3 regions of the Salmonella sp. GDC200615 genome follow, and region 2 is predicted to be linked to each of the others. Evidence: predicted binding sites of a transcription regulator. Region 2 holds the regulator's gene; each other region holds the start of a gene.
What was found. Region 2 encodes PurR, which represses purine synthesis genes. Its sites were predicted from a motif close to CANGCAAACGTTTGCNTG; they were not measured.
Positions count from the first base shown of each region.

Region 1 (3,282 bases), 2.2 Mb from region 2:
AACGCATCGACCACGCCAATCACCAGCGGCGCTTCCGGGCCAACGATGGTCAGGTCAATCTTCTCGTGCTGGGCAAAGCTCAGCAGCGCCGGAATATCGGTGACGCCGATAGCCACGTTCTGCAACGCGGGCTCCAGCGCGGTACCGGCGTTACCCGGTGCGACAAAAACAGTATCAACCAGCGGCGACTGTGCGGCTTTCCAGGCCAGCGCGTGTTCGCGTCCGCCGTTACCAATCACTAATACTTTCATGTTTCGCTCCATTAATGGCGGAAGTGGCGCATGTCAGTGAAGATCATCGCAATACCGTGTTCGTCGGCAGCGGCAATCACTTCGTCATCACGGATAGAACCGCCAGGCTGGATCACACAGCTCACGCCAACGGCGGCAGCGGCATCAATACCGTCACGGAACGGGAAGAACGCGTCGGAGGCCATCGCGGAACCTTTCACTTCCAGACCTTCGTCAGCCGCTTTAATGCCAGCGATTTTCGCGGAGTACACGCGGCTCATCTGGCCTGCGCCTATACCGATAGTCATGTTCTCTTTCGCATACACAATGGCGTTGGATTTCACGAACTTGGCGACCTTCCAGCAGAACAGCGCATCGCGCAGCTCCTGCTCGGTCGGCTGGCGTTTAGAGACCACGCGCAGTTCAGCTTCGCTCACCATACCCAGATCCCTGTCCTGAACCAGCAGGCCGCCGTTAACGCGTTTAAAGTCGAGGCCCGGTACGCGCTGTGCCCACTGGCCACAGGTCAGGACGCGAACGTTCTGTTTAGCGGCAGTGATCTTCAGCGCTTCTTCGGTCGCAGATGGGGCGATGATCACTTCCACGAACTGGCGGGAGATGATGGCCTGCGCGGTTTCCGCATCCAGCTCACGGTTAAAGGCGATAATGCCGCCGAACGCGGAGGTCGGGTCGGTTTTATAGGCGCGATCGTAAGCGTCGAGAATAGAGGTACTTACCGCCACGCCGCACGGGTTAGCGTGCTTGACGATTACGCAGGCTGGCTCGTTGAACGCTTTCACACACTCCAGCGCCGCGTCGGTATCGGCGATGTTGTTGTAGGAAAGCGCTTTGCCCTGAACCTGTTGTGCGGTGGCAACGGACGCTTCTTTCACATTCTCTTCTATATAGAAGGCAGCCTGCTGGTGGCTGTTCTCGCCATAGCGCATATCCTGCTTCTTAATGAAGTTCAGGTTCAGCGTACGCGGGAAGCGACCGGCGGCTTCTTTGCTTTCACCGTGGTAGGCCGGAACCATGCTGCCGAAGTAGTTAGCGATCATGCTGTCGTAGGCGGCGGTGTGTTCGAAGGCTTTAATCGAGAGATCGAAACGGGTGTCGAGGGTCAGAGAACCTTCGTTAGCATCCATCTCTTTAATAATGGCGTCGTAGTCGCTGCTCTTCACCACGATGGCCACGTCTTTATGGTTCTTCGCGGCGGAGCGCACCATCGTTGGGCCACCGATATCAATGTTCTCTACCGCATCTTCCAGCGAGCAGCCAACGCGTGCCACGGTTTCGGCGAACGGATACAGGTTAACGACAACCATATCGATAGGGGCGATGTGGTGCTGTTCCATAATGGCATCGTCCTGGCCGCGACGACCGAGGATGCCGCCGTGGACTTTTGGATGCAGGGTCTTTACGCGTCCATCCATCATTTCCGGGAAACCGGTGTAATCGGAAACTTCGGTCACCGCCAGACCTTTTTCTGCTAACAGGCGGGCGGTGCCCCCCGTAGACAGCAGCTCCACACCGCGTGCGGAAAGTGCCTGGGCGAATTCGATGATACCGGCCTTGTCAGAAACACTGAGCAGAGCGCGGCGGACTGGACGACGTTGTTGCATGGTAAATCCCCTGGATTTGACGATTACAGAGAGCGTTAGCTGAATTTTTCGTGAAAAACTCAGCTAACGCCCCTTATGGGGTATTCTCATTTTGCGGCGATATTGTAACGAAAACGTTTGCGCAACGCTCGCGAATTTTTCTTTTTAAATTCTGGCCCCGCTTTTATCCCTGAAAGATCATTTGCAGAGTGAGAGGATCCAGGAGATGAACGCGCATTTTGTGGATAAGTCTGTGCGTAAATGGGTATAACCAGGGGTTTTGCTGGGGAATGCAGCAAACAGTCATTTTTCTGCAATTTTTCTATTGCGGTCAGCAGAGAACTCCCTATAATGCGCCTCCATCGACACGGCGGATGTGAATCACTTCACACAAACAGCCGGTCGGTTGAAGAGAAAAATCCTGAAATTCAGGGTTGACTCTGAAAGAGGAAAGCGTAATATACGCCACCTCGCGACGGTGAGCTGAAAGCCGCGTCGCACCTGCTCTTTAACAATTTATCAGACAATCTGTGTGGGCACTCGAAGATACGGATTCTTGACGTCCTCGGACGAAAAATGAATACCAAGTCTCAAGAGTGAACACGTAATTCATTACGAAGTTTAATTCATTGAGCATCAAACTTTTAAATTGAAGAGTTTGATCATGGCTCAGATTGAACGCTGGCGGCAGGCCTAACACATGCAAGTCGAACGGTAACAGGAAGCAGCTTGCTGCTTTGCTGACGAGTGGCGGACGGGTGAGTAATGTCTGGGAAACTGCCTGATGGAGGGGGATAACTACTGGAAACGGTGGCTAATACCGCATAACGTCGCAAGACCAAAGAGGGGGACCTTCGGGCCTCTTGCCATCAGATGTGCCCAGATGGGATTAGCTTGTTGGTGAGGTAACGGCTCACCAAGGCGACGATCCCTAGCTGGTCTGAGAGGATGACCAGCCACACTGGAACTGAGACACGGTCCAGACTCCTACGGGAGGCAGCAGTGGGGAATATTGCACAATGGGCGCAAGCCTGATGCAGCCATGCCGCGTGTATGAAGAAGGCCTTCGGGTTGTAAAGTACTTTCAGCGGGGAGGAAGGTGTTGTGGTTAATAACCGCAGCAATTGACGTTACCCGCAGAAGAAGCACCGGCTAACTCCGTGCCAGCAGCCGCGGTAATACGGAGGGTGCAAGCGTTAATCGGAATTACTGGGCGTAAAGCGCACGCAGGCGGTCTGTCAAGTCGGATGTGAAATCCCCGGGCTCAACCTGGGAACTGCATTCGAAACTGGCAGGCTTGAGTCTTGTAGAGGGGGGTAGAATTCCAGGTGTAGCGGTGAAATGCGTAGAGATCTGGAGGAATACCGGTGGCGAAGGCGGCCCCCTGGACAAAGACTGACGCTCAGGTGCGAAAGCGTGGGGAGCAAACAGGATTAGATACCCTGGTAGTC
Region 1 is NZ_CP192247.1:4,308,723-4,312,004, reverse strand. It holds gene purD (phosphoribosylamine--glycine ligase) at 1-251, opposite strand, end outside; gene purH (bifunctional phosphoribosylaminoimidazolecarboxamide formyltransferase/IMP cyclohydrolase) at 263-1,852, opposite strand; rRNA gene ACQ29O_RS20885 (16S ribosomal RNA) at 2,478-3,282, shown strand, end outside.
Region 1: purH (bifunctional phosphoribosylaminoimidazolecarboxamide formyltransferase/IMP cyclohydrolase) is a predicted target of PurR. The motif match lies at 1,959-1,976, and genes of this name have one in related genera.

Region 2 (3,282 bases):
GGGTGATGACGCCTAAAACAATTCGCTAATATTTTATCCTGTCGTTTAACGACAGGATAACTTCTTCTTTTGCGCCACCGCTCAATTTGCTACCCTATCCTTACGCGCACCAGGGGTATTGTGCGTGCGCAATATTAATAATAAGGAGAGAAGCAATGTCGTTCGAATTACCTGCATTACCGTATGCCAAAGATGCTCTGGCGCCGCATATTTCTGCTGAGACGCTGGAATATCACTATGGCAAACATCATCAGACTTACGTGACCAATCTTAACAATTTGATCAAAGGCACGGCGTTTGAAGGCAAATCGCTGGAAGAGATCGTGCGCACTTCCGAAGGCGGCATCTTTAATAACGCCGCTCAGGTGTGGAACCACACCTTCTACTGGAACTGCCTGGCGCCAAACGCTGGCGGCGAACCGACCGGGAAACTGGCTGATGCTATCGCGGCATCTTTTGGCAGCTTCGCGGAATTTAAAGCGCAGTTCACCGATGCCGCTATCAAAAACTTTGGTTCCGGATGGACATGGCTGGTAAAAAGCGCTGATGGCAAACTGGCTATCGTTTCTACCTCAAATGCCGGTACGCCGCTGACTACGGATGCAACGCCGTTGCTGACGGTTGATGTGTGGGAACACGCGTATTACATCGACTACCGCAACGCCCGTCCAAACTATCTGGAGCATTTCTGGGCGCTGGTTAACTGGGAATTTGTTGCGAAAAATCTCGCCGCATAAGTCTGAGTACGCAGAAGGTACGCCTTCTGCGTTTTAGAGAGGGATAGAATAGAGGAGACGCCCACCCTCAGAAGAGAGGAAATCAGTGCAGAGCGGCCGTTAATCCACCTGCGACAATCACGCCCAGAACAATCAGCGTAGTAATCAACGAAAATTTCAGGTCGGTACTCATCAAGTTTTCTCCTTTTTATTCCCACACAAAAAGTGATATAGCGCATTTTTGCACATTCCCGCACAAAAATCTCTCATGTTTTATATTGATAACTGTTTTTAACGCTTCCCCTTTTCCTCAAGATCAGACAAAATTCCAGGCTTACTGAATTAGCGTAACGGCCATTGACCCCTTCCTGACGTTCCGTGTCGTTTTTCCGGCGTGCCGCAACCCTGATGTTGCGATTAGGGTGTGTGTAGGCAAACGTTTACCTGGCGTTTCTCAGGAGCTTAGCGAGGGTCTGGAGTGAAATGTAATGGCAACAATTAAAGATGTAGCGAAACGAGCAAACGTTTCCACTACAACTGTATCACACGTAATCAACAAAACGCGTTTTGTCGCTGAAGAAACGCGTAACGCGGTCTGGGCGGCAATTAAAGAGCTGCACTACTCTCCCAGCGCCGTCGCGCGTAGCCTGAAGGTTAACCATACCAAGTCGATAGGCTTACTGGCGACCAGCAGCGAAGCGGCCTATTTTGCCGAAATTATCGAGGCGGTTGAAAAAAACTGTTTCCAGAAAGGCTATACGCTGATTTTAGGCAACGCCTGGAATAACCTGGAAAAACAGCGCGCCTACCTGTCCATGATGGCGCAAAAGCGCGTGGATGGCCTGCTGGTGATGTGTTCTGAGTATCCAGAACCTCTGCTTTCCATGCTGGAAGAGTATCGCCATATTCCGATGGTGGTGATGGACTGGGGTGAAGCGAAGGCCGATTTTACCGACACGGTGATTGATAACGCCTTTGCAGGCGGCTATATGGCGGGTCGTTATCTGGTTGAGCGCGGCCACCGGGATATCGGCGTTATTCCCGGCCCGCTGGAGCGCAACACCGGCGCGGGCCGGCTGGCAGGCTTTATGAAAGCCATGGAGGAGGCGCTGATCAACGTGCCGGACAACTGGATTGTTCAGGGCGACTTCGAGCCGGAATCCGGTTACCACGCGATGCAGCAAATTTTATCGCAGTCACATCGCCCTACCGCCGTTTTCTGCGGCGGCGATATTATGGCGATGGGCGCGCTTTGCGCGGCTGACGAAATGGGGCTTCGCGTACCGCAGGACGTTTCGGTGATCGGTTATGACAATGTGCGTAACGCCCGTTACTTTACCCCGGCGCTGACGACGATTCACCAGCCCAAAGACTCTTTAGGCGAAACCGCATTTAATATGCTATTGGATCGCATCGTCAATAAGCGCGAAGAGTCACAGTCTATTGAAGTTCATCCACGCCTGGTTGAGCGTCGCTCGGTCGCTGACGGCCCGTTCCGCGACTATCGGCGTTAATCCCCGCTGTCGGGAGCCTCTTCTGGCTCCCGCAGCCACTCCCGATTCAACGTTTCGCTATCGCCCAAATAGTCCAGCAGCCATGCCAGCGCGGGCGAGGCTTCGTTTTGCTGCCACGTCACGCAACAGGCCGCATCGGGAAACGGATTCTCTAACGTCAGCGCCACCCATTTTCCGCTGTCTATCCACTGTCGGGCAAAATGCGTCGGCACCATTCCCACGCATAGTCCTGCCGACAGGCAGGTTGCCGATGACTCCCAGTCCGGTACGACGACCCTTTTTTGGTTATCCAGCAGCCAGGTAATCCGTTTCGGTAAGGTTCGCGAAGTGTCTTCCCTGACCAGCGACGGCCAGTTGCGCAGGGTATCATCGCTTAACGGCCCAGGCATCGACGCCAGCGGGTGATCGCTTGCCACTACGCAGCTCCAGCTCAGGGTCCCCATATCCCGAAAAGCGTAACGCCCCCCTACCGGAATCGCCTGCGTCGCCCCAATCGCCAGTTCGACACGCCCGTCGGAGAGCGCGTCCCAGACGCCGTTAAACACCTCCTGAAAAACCAGCAGTTCCACATCGTCAAAATGGCGATAGAAATCGACGATCATCTGCCGGGTACGTTCTGGTCTGACGATATTGTCCACCGCAATAGCTAACTGCCCACGCCAACCATTAGCAATTTGCTGACACTGTTGGCGAGTGATCTGCATTTTTTTGATAACAGAACGCCCTTCTTTTAAAAACCAGACGCCAGCAGGCGTCAGTTCAACATCACGGTGACGTCGTACAAAAAGCGGTACGGCCAGCCACTCCTCTAACTGACGAACGGTGTAACTGACTGCTGAAGGCACACGGTGCAGTTCCTGCGCCGCCGCGCTAAAACTGCCATTGCGCGCTACGGCGTCAACCACTTCAAGCGAGTATTCCGACCACATAATTTGCCTACAAAAATTTTGAATTCACTGGACAAATATTAACGTTTCACAACCGTAATTTCACTCCCTACACTCTGCGACAATGTCTGTCTGATAAGAAAGAGAAACAAATATGCAACCTGG
Region 2 is NZ_CP192247.1:2,148,655-2,151,936, reverse strand. It holds gene ACQ29O_RS10270 (C40 family peptidase) at 1-29, shown strand, start outside; gene sodB (superoxide dismutase [Fe]) at 156-737, shown strand; gene ACQ29O_RS10260 (YnhF family membrane protein) at 820-909, opposite strand; gene purR (HTH-type transcriptional repressor PurR) at 1,205-2,230, shown strand; gene punR (DNA-binding transcriptional activator PunR) at 2,227-3,159, opposite strand; gene punC (purine nucleoside transporter PunC) at 3,272-3,282, shown strand, end outside.

Region 3 (3,282 bases), 850 kb from region 2:
CGGAGCCGAACACCGTCACCGCCAGCGTGACCATGGAGATAATAATTGTTTTCGTGTCCGGCGACTGCTCTTGCGCAGGCAGCAATCCGGCCATCCCCGCCGCGACGCCAGCCAGCTCCAGACCGATGACGGCAACGATTGCGCCCATTGCCGCAGGCGGGAACATCACATCCAGCCAGCCGGTGCCCGCTTTTTTAACGATGAAAGAGACCAGACAGAACAACACGCCGCACATAATAAAACCGCCCAGCGCCACTTCATAACCCAGCGGCAACAACAGTAGTACCGGGGAAATAAAGGCAAAGCTCGATCCGAGGTAGGCAGGAATTTTACCTTTGCAGATAAAGAGATACAGCAACGTTCCGATACCGTTAAACAGCAGCACCGTCGCGGGATTGATATGAAACAGAACTGGCACCAGCACGGTCGCGCCAAACATGGCGAAAAGGTGCTGTAAACTAAGCGGGATTGTCTGTAAAAGCGGCGGTCTTTCACTCACCCCGATAGCACGGCGCGTCATAGTGTTTTCCTCTAAGTGTGTTTGTTATGAGTGGTTTTATTCAAAAAAAAGCCGACTCTTAAAGTCGGCTTTTAATTATTTATTCACTTATTTGGTACCAAAAATCTTATCGCCGGCATCGCCAAGCCCCGGAATAATGTATCCGTGTTCGTTAAGCCCCTGATCGATAGAGGCGGTGTACAGTTCAACGTCCGGGTGCGCTTTTTCCAGCGCCGCAATGCCTTCCGGCGCGGCGACCAGCACCAGCACCTTAATGCTGCTACAGCCTGCTTTTTTCAGCAGGTCGATGGTCGCGATGACAGAACCGCCGGTCGCCAGCATCGGGTCGACGATCAGCGCCATACGCTCATCAATGTTCGATACCAGTTTCTGGAAATAAGGTACTGGCTCAAGCGTCTCTTCGTTACGGTACATCCCGACTACGCTGATACGCGCGCTCGGTACATTTTCCAGAACGCCTTCCATCATGCCCAGACCCGCGCGCAGAATCGGCACAACGGTAATTTTTTTACCTTTGATCTGGTCGATTTCCACCGGGCCATTCCAGCCTTCGATGGTGACTTTTTCCGTTTCCAGGTCGGCTGTCGCTTCATACGTCAGCAGGCTGCCTACTTCTGAGGCGAGTTCACGAAAGCGTTTAGTGCTAATGTCGTTTTCACGCATCAGACCCAGCTTGTGTTTGACGAGTGGGTGTTTGACTTCCACGATCTTCATACTCTTCTCCTATCCTCAGATGACTGGCAACCACAAAAAAAATCGCCGGATTATACCGCTTTTCCTCTCTGACGCAACACAATGTATGCTTGACCTGGATCAACCAAAAGCGCTGATAGCGGAAAAGTGAGTATAAATCACTCACGTTGAAACAGGCGATAAAGGCTAACAACCGTTTGAATATTAGCAATTTTAAGGGTGAATGACCTGTCCCGACCGCCTGTCGTAAACCAAGTGCTGGATATCCTTTTCTTTTTTACCAACAGGGAAATTTTCAAGCAGCGACCGAAACCATGCAAAAAAAATCGCCCGGATAATCAGGGCGCAGACCACGCTCGCAAACGTTTGCTTTCCCTGTTAGAATTGCGCCGAATTTAACTTTTACCGCAAAAAAAACGTGGGGAACCAGGCAGTGACCGATAAGACCTCTCTTAGCTATAAAGATGCCGGCGTCGATATTGATGCGGGTAACGCTCTGGTTGATCGAATCAAAGGCGTAGTGAAGAAAACTCGCCGCCCGGAGGTTATGGGCGGTCTGGGCGGTTTCGGTGCGCTGTGCGCGTTGCCGCAAAAATATCGTGAACCGGTACTGGTTTCCGGCACTGACGGCGTAGGCACCAAACTTCGCCTGGCGATGGACTTAAAGCGCCACGACGCTATCGGTATTGATCTGGTGGCAATGTGCGTAAACGATCTGGTCGTTCAGGGCGCGGAACCGCTGTTTTTCCTCGATTACTATGCCACGGGTAAACTGGATGTCGATACCGCCGCCAGCGTGATCAACGGTATTGCCGAAGGCTGCCTGCAATCCGGCTGCGCGCTGGTCGGCGGCGAGACGGCGGAAATGCCGGGCATGTATCACGGCGAAGATTACGATGTGGCGGGTTTCTGCGTCGGCGTAGTCGAAAAATCAGAAATCATCGACGGCTCCCGGGTTGCCGAAGGCGACGTGCTGATTGCGCTCGGCTCCAGCGGCCCGCACTCGAATGGATATTCGCTGGTGCGGAAAATTATTGACGTTAGCGGCTGCGACCCACAAACCACTCTGCTGGAAGGGAAGCCGCTGGCCGATCATCTGCTTGAACCGACCCGTATCTACGTAAAATCGGTTCTGGAACTGATTGAAAACGTCGATGTGCACGCTATCGCCCACCTCACCGGCGGCGGCTTTTGGGAAAATATTCCGCGCGTTCTGCCGGAGAATACCCAGGCGGTAATTAATGAGTCGTCATGGCAGTGGCCCGCCATCTTTACCTGGCTGCAAACCGCCGGTAATGTCAGCCGACATGAAATGTACCGTACCTTTAACTGCGGCGTCGGCATGGTGATTGCGCTCTCCGCTCCGGAAGCGGACAAAGCGCTTGCTCTGCTAAACGAGAAAGGTGAAAACGCATGGAAAATCGGTATCATCAAAGCCTCTGATTCCGAACAGCGTGTGGTTATTGAATAATGAATATTGTGGTGCTGATTTCCGGCAATGGAAGCAATTTACAGGCGATTATCGATGCCTGCGAAGCGAAGAAAATTAAAGGCACCCTCAGGGCAGTATTCAGCAATAAGGCCGACGCGTTCGGCCTTGAACGCGCCAGAGAAGCCGGCATTCCGGCGCAAGCGCTGACTGCCGATCGGTTTGACAGCCGCGACGCCTTCGATCGCGAGTTGATTCGCAAGATAGACGCGTATGCGCCCGATGTGGTCGTGCTGGCCGGTTTTATGCGTATTCTGAGTCCGATGTTTGTCGCGCATTACTACGGGCGTCTGCTGAACATTCACCCTTCCCTGCTGCCAAAATATCCGGGGTTGCATACCCATCGCCAGGCGCTGGAAAACGGCGATGAGGAGCACGGTACCTCGGTACATTTCGTGACAGACGAACTCGACGGCGGCCCGGTCATTCTCCAGGCGAAGGTGCCGGTTTTTGCCGGCGACAGCGAAGATGATATCACCGCACGCGTACAGACTCAGGAACATGCGATTTATCCGCTGGTGATTAGCTGGTTTGCGCAGGGGCGTCTAAAGATGCGCGATAACGCCGCCTGGCTGGACGG
Region 3 is NZ_CP192247.1:1,300,760-1,304,041, reverse strand. It holds gene uraA (uracil permease) at 1-520, opposite strand, end outside; gene upp (uracil phosphoribosyltransferase) at 608-1,234, opposite strand; gene purM (phosphoribosylformylglycinamidine cyclo-ligase) at 1,647-2,684, shown strand; gene purN (phosphoribosylglycinamide formyltransferase) at 2,684-3,282, shown strand, end outside.
Region 3: purM (phosphoribosylformylglycinamidine cyclo-ligase) is a predicted target of PurR. The motif match lies at 1,569-1,586, and genes of this name have one in related genera.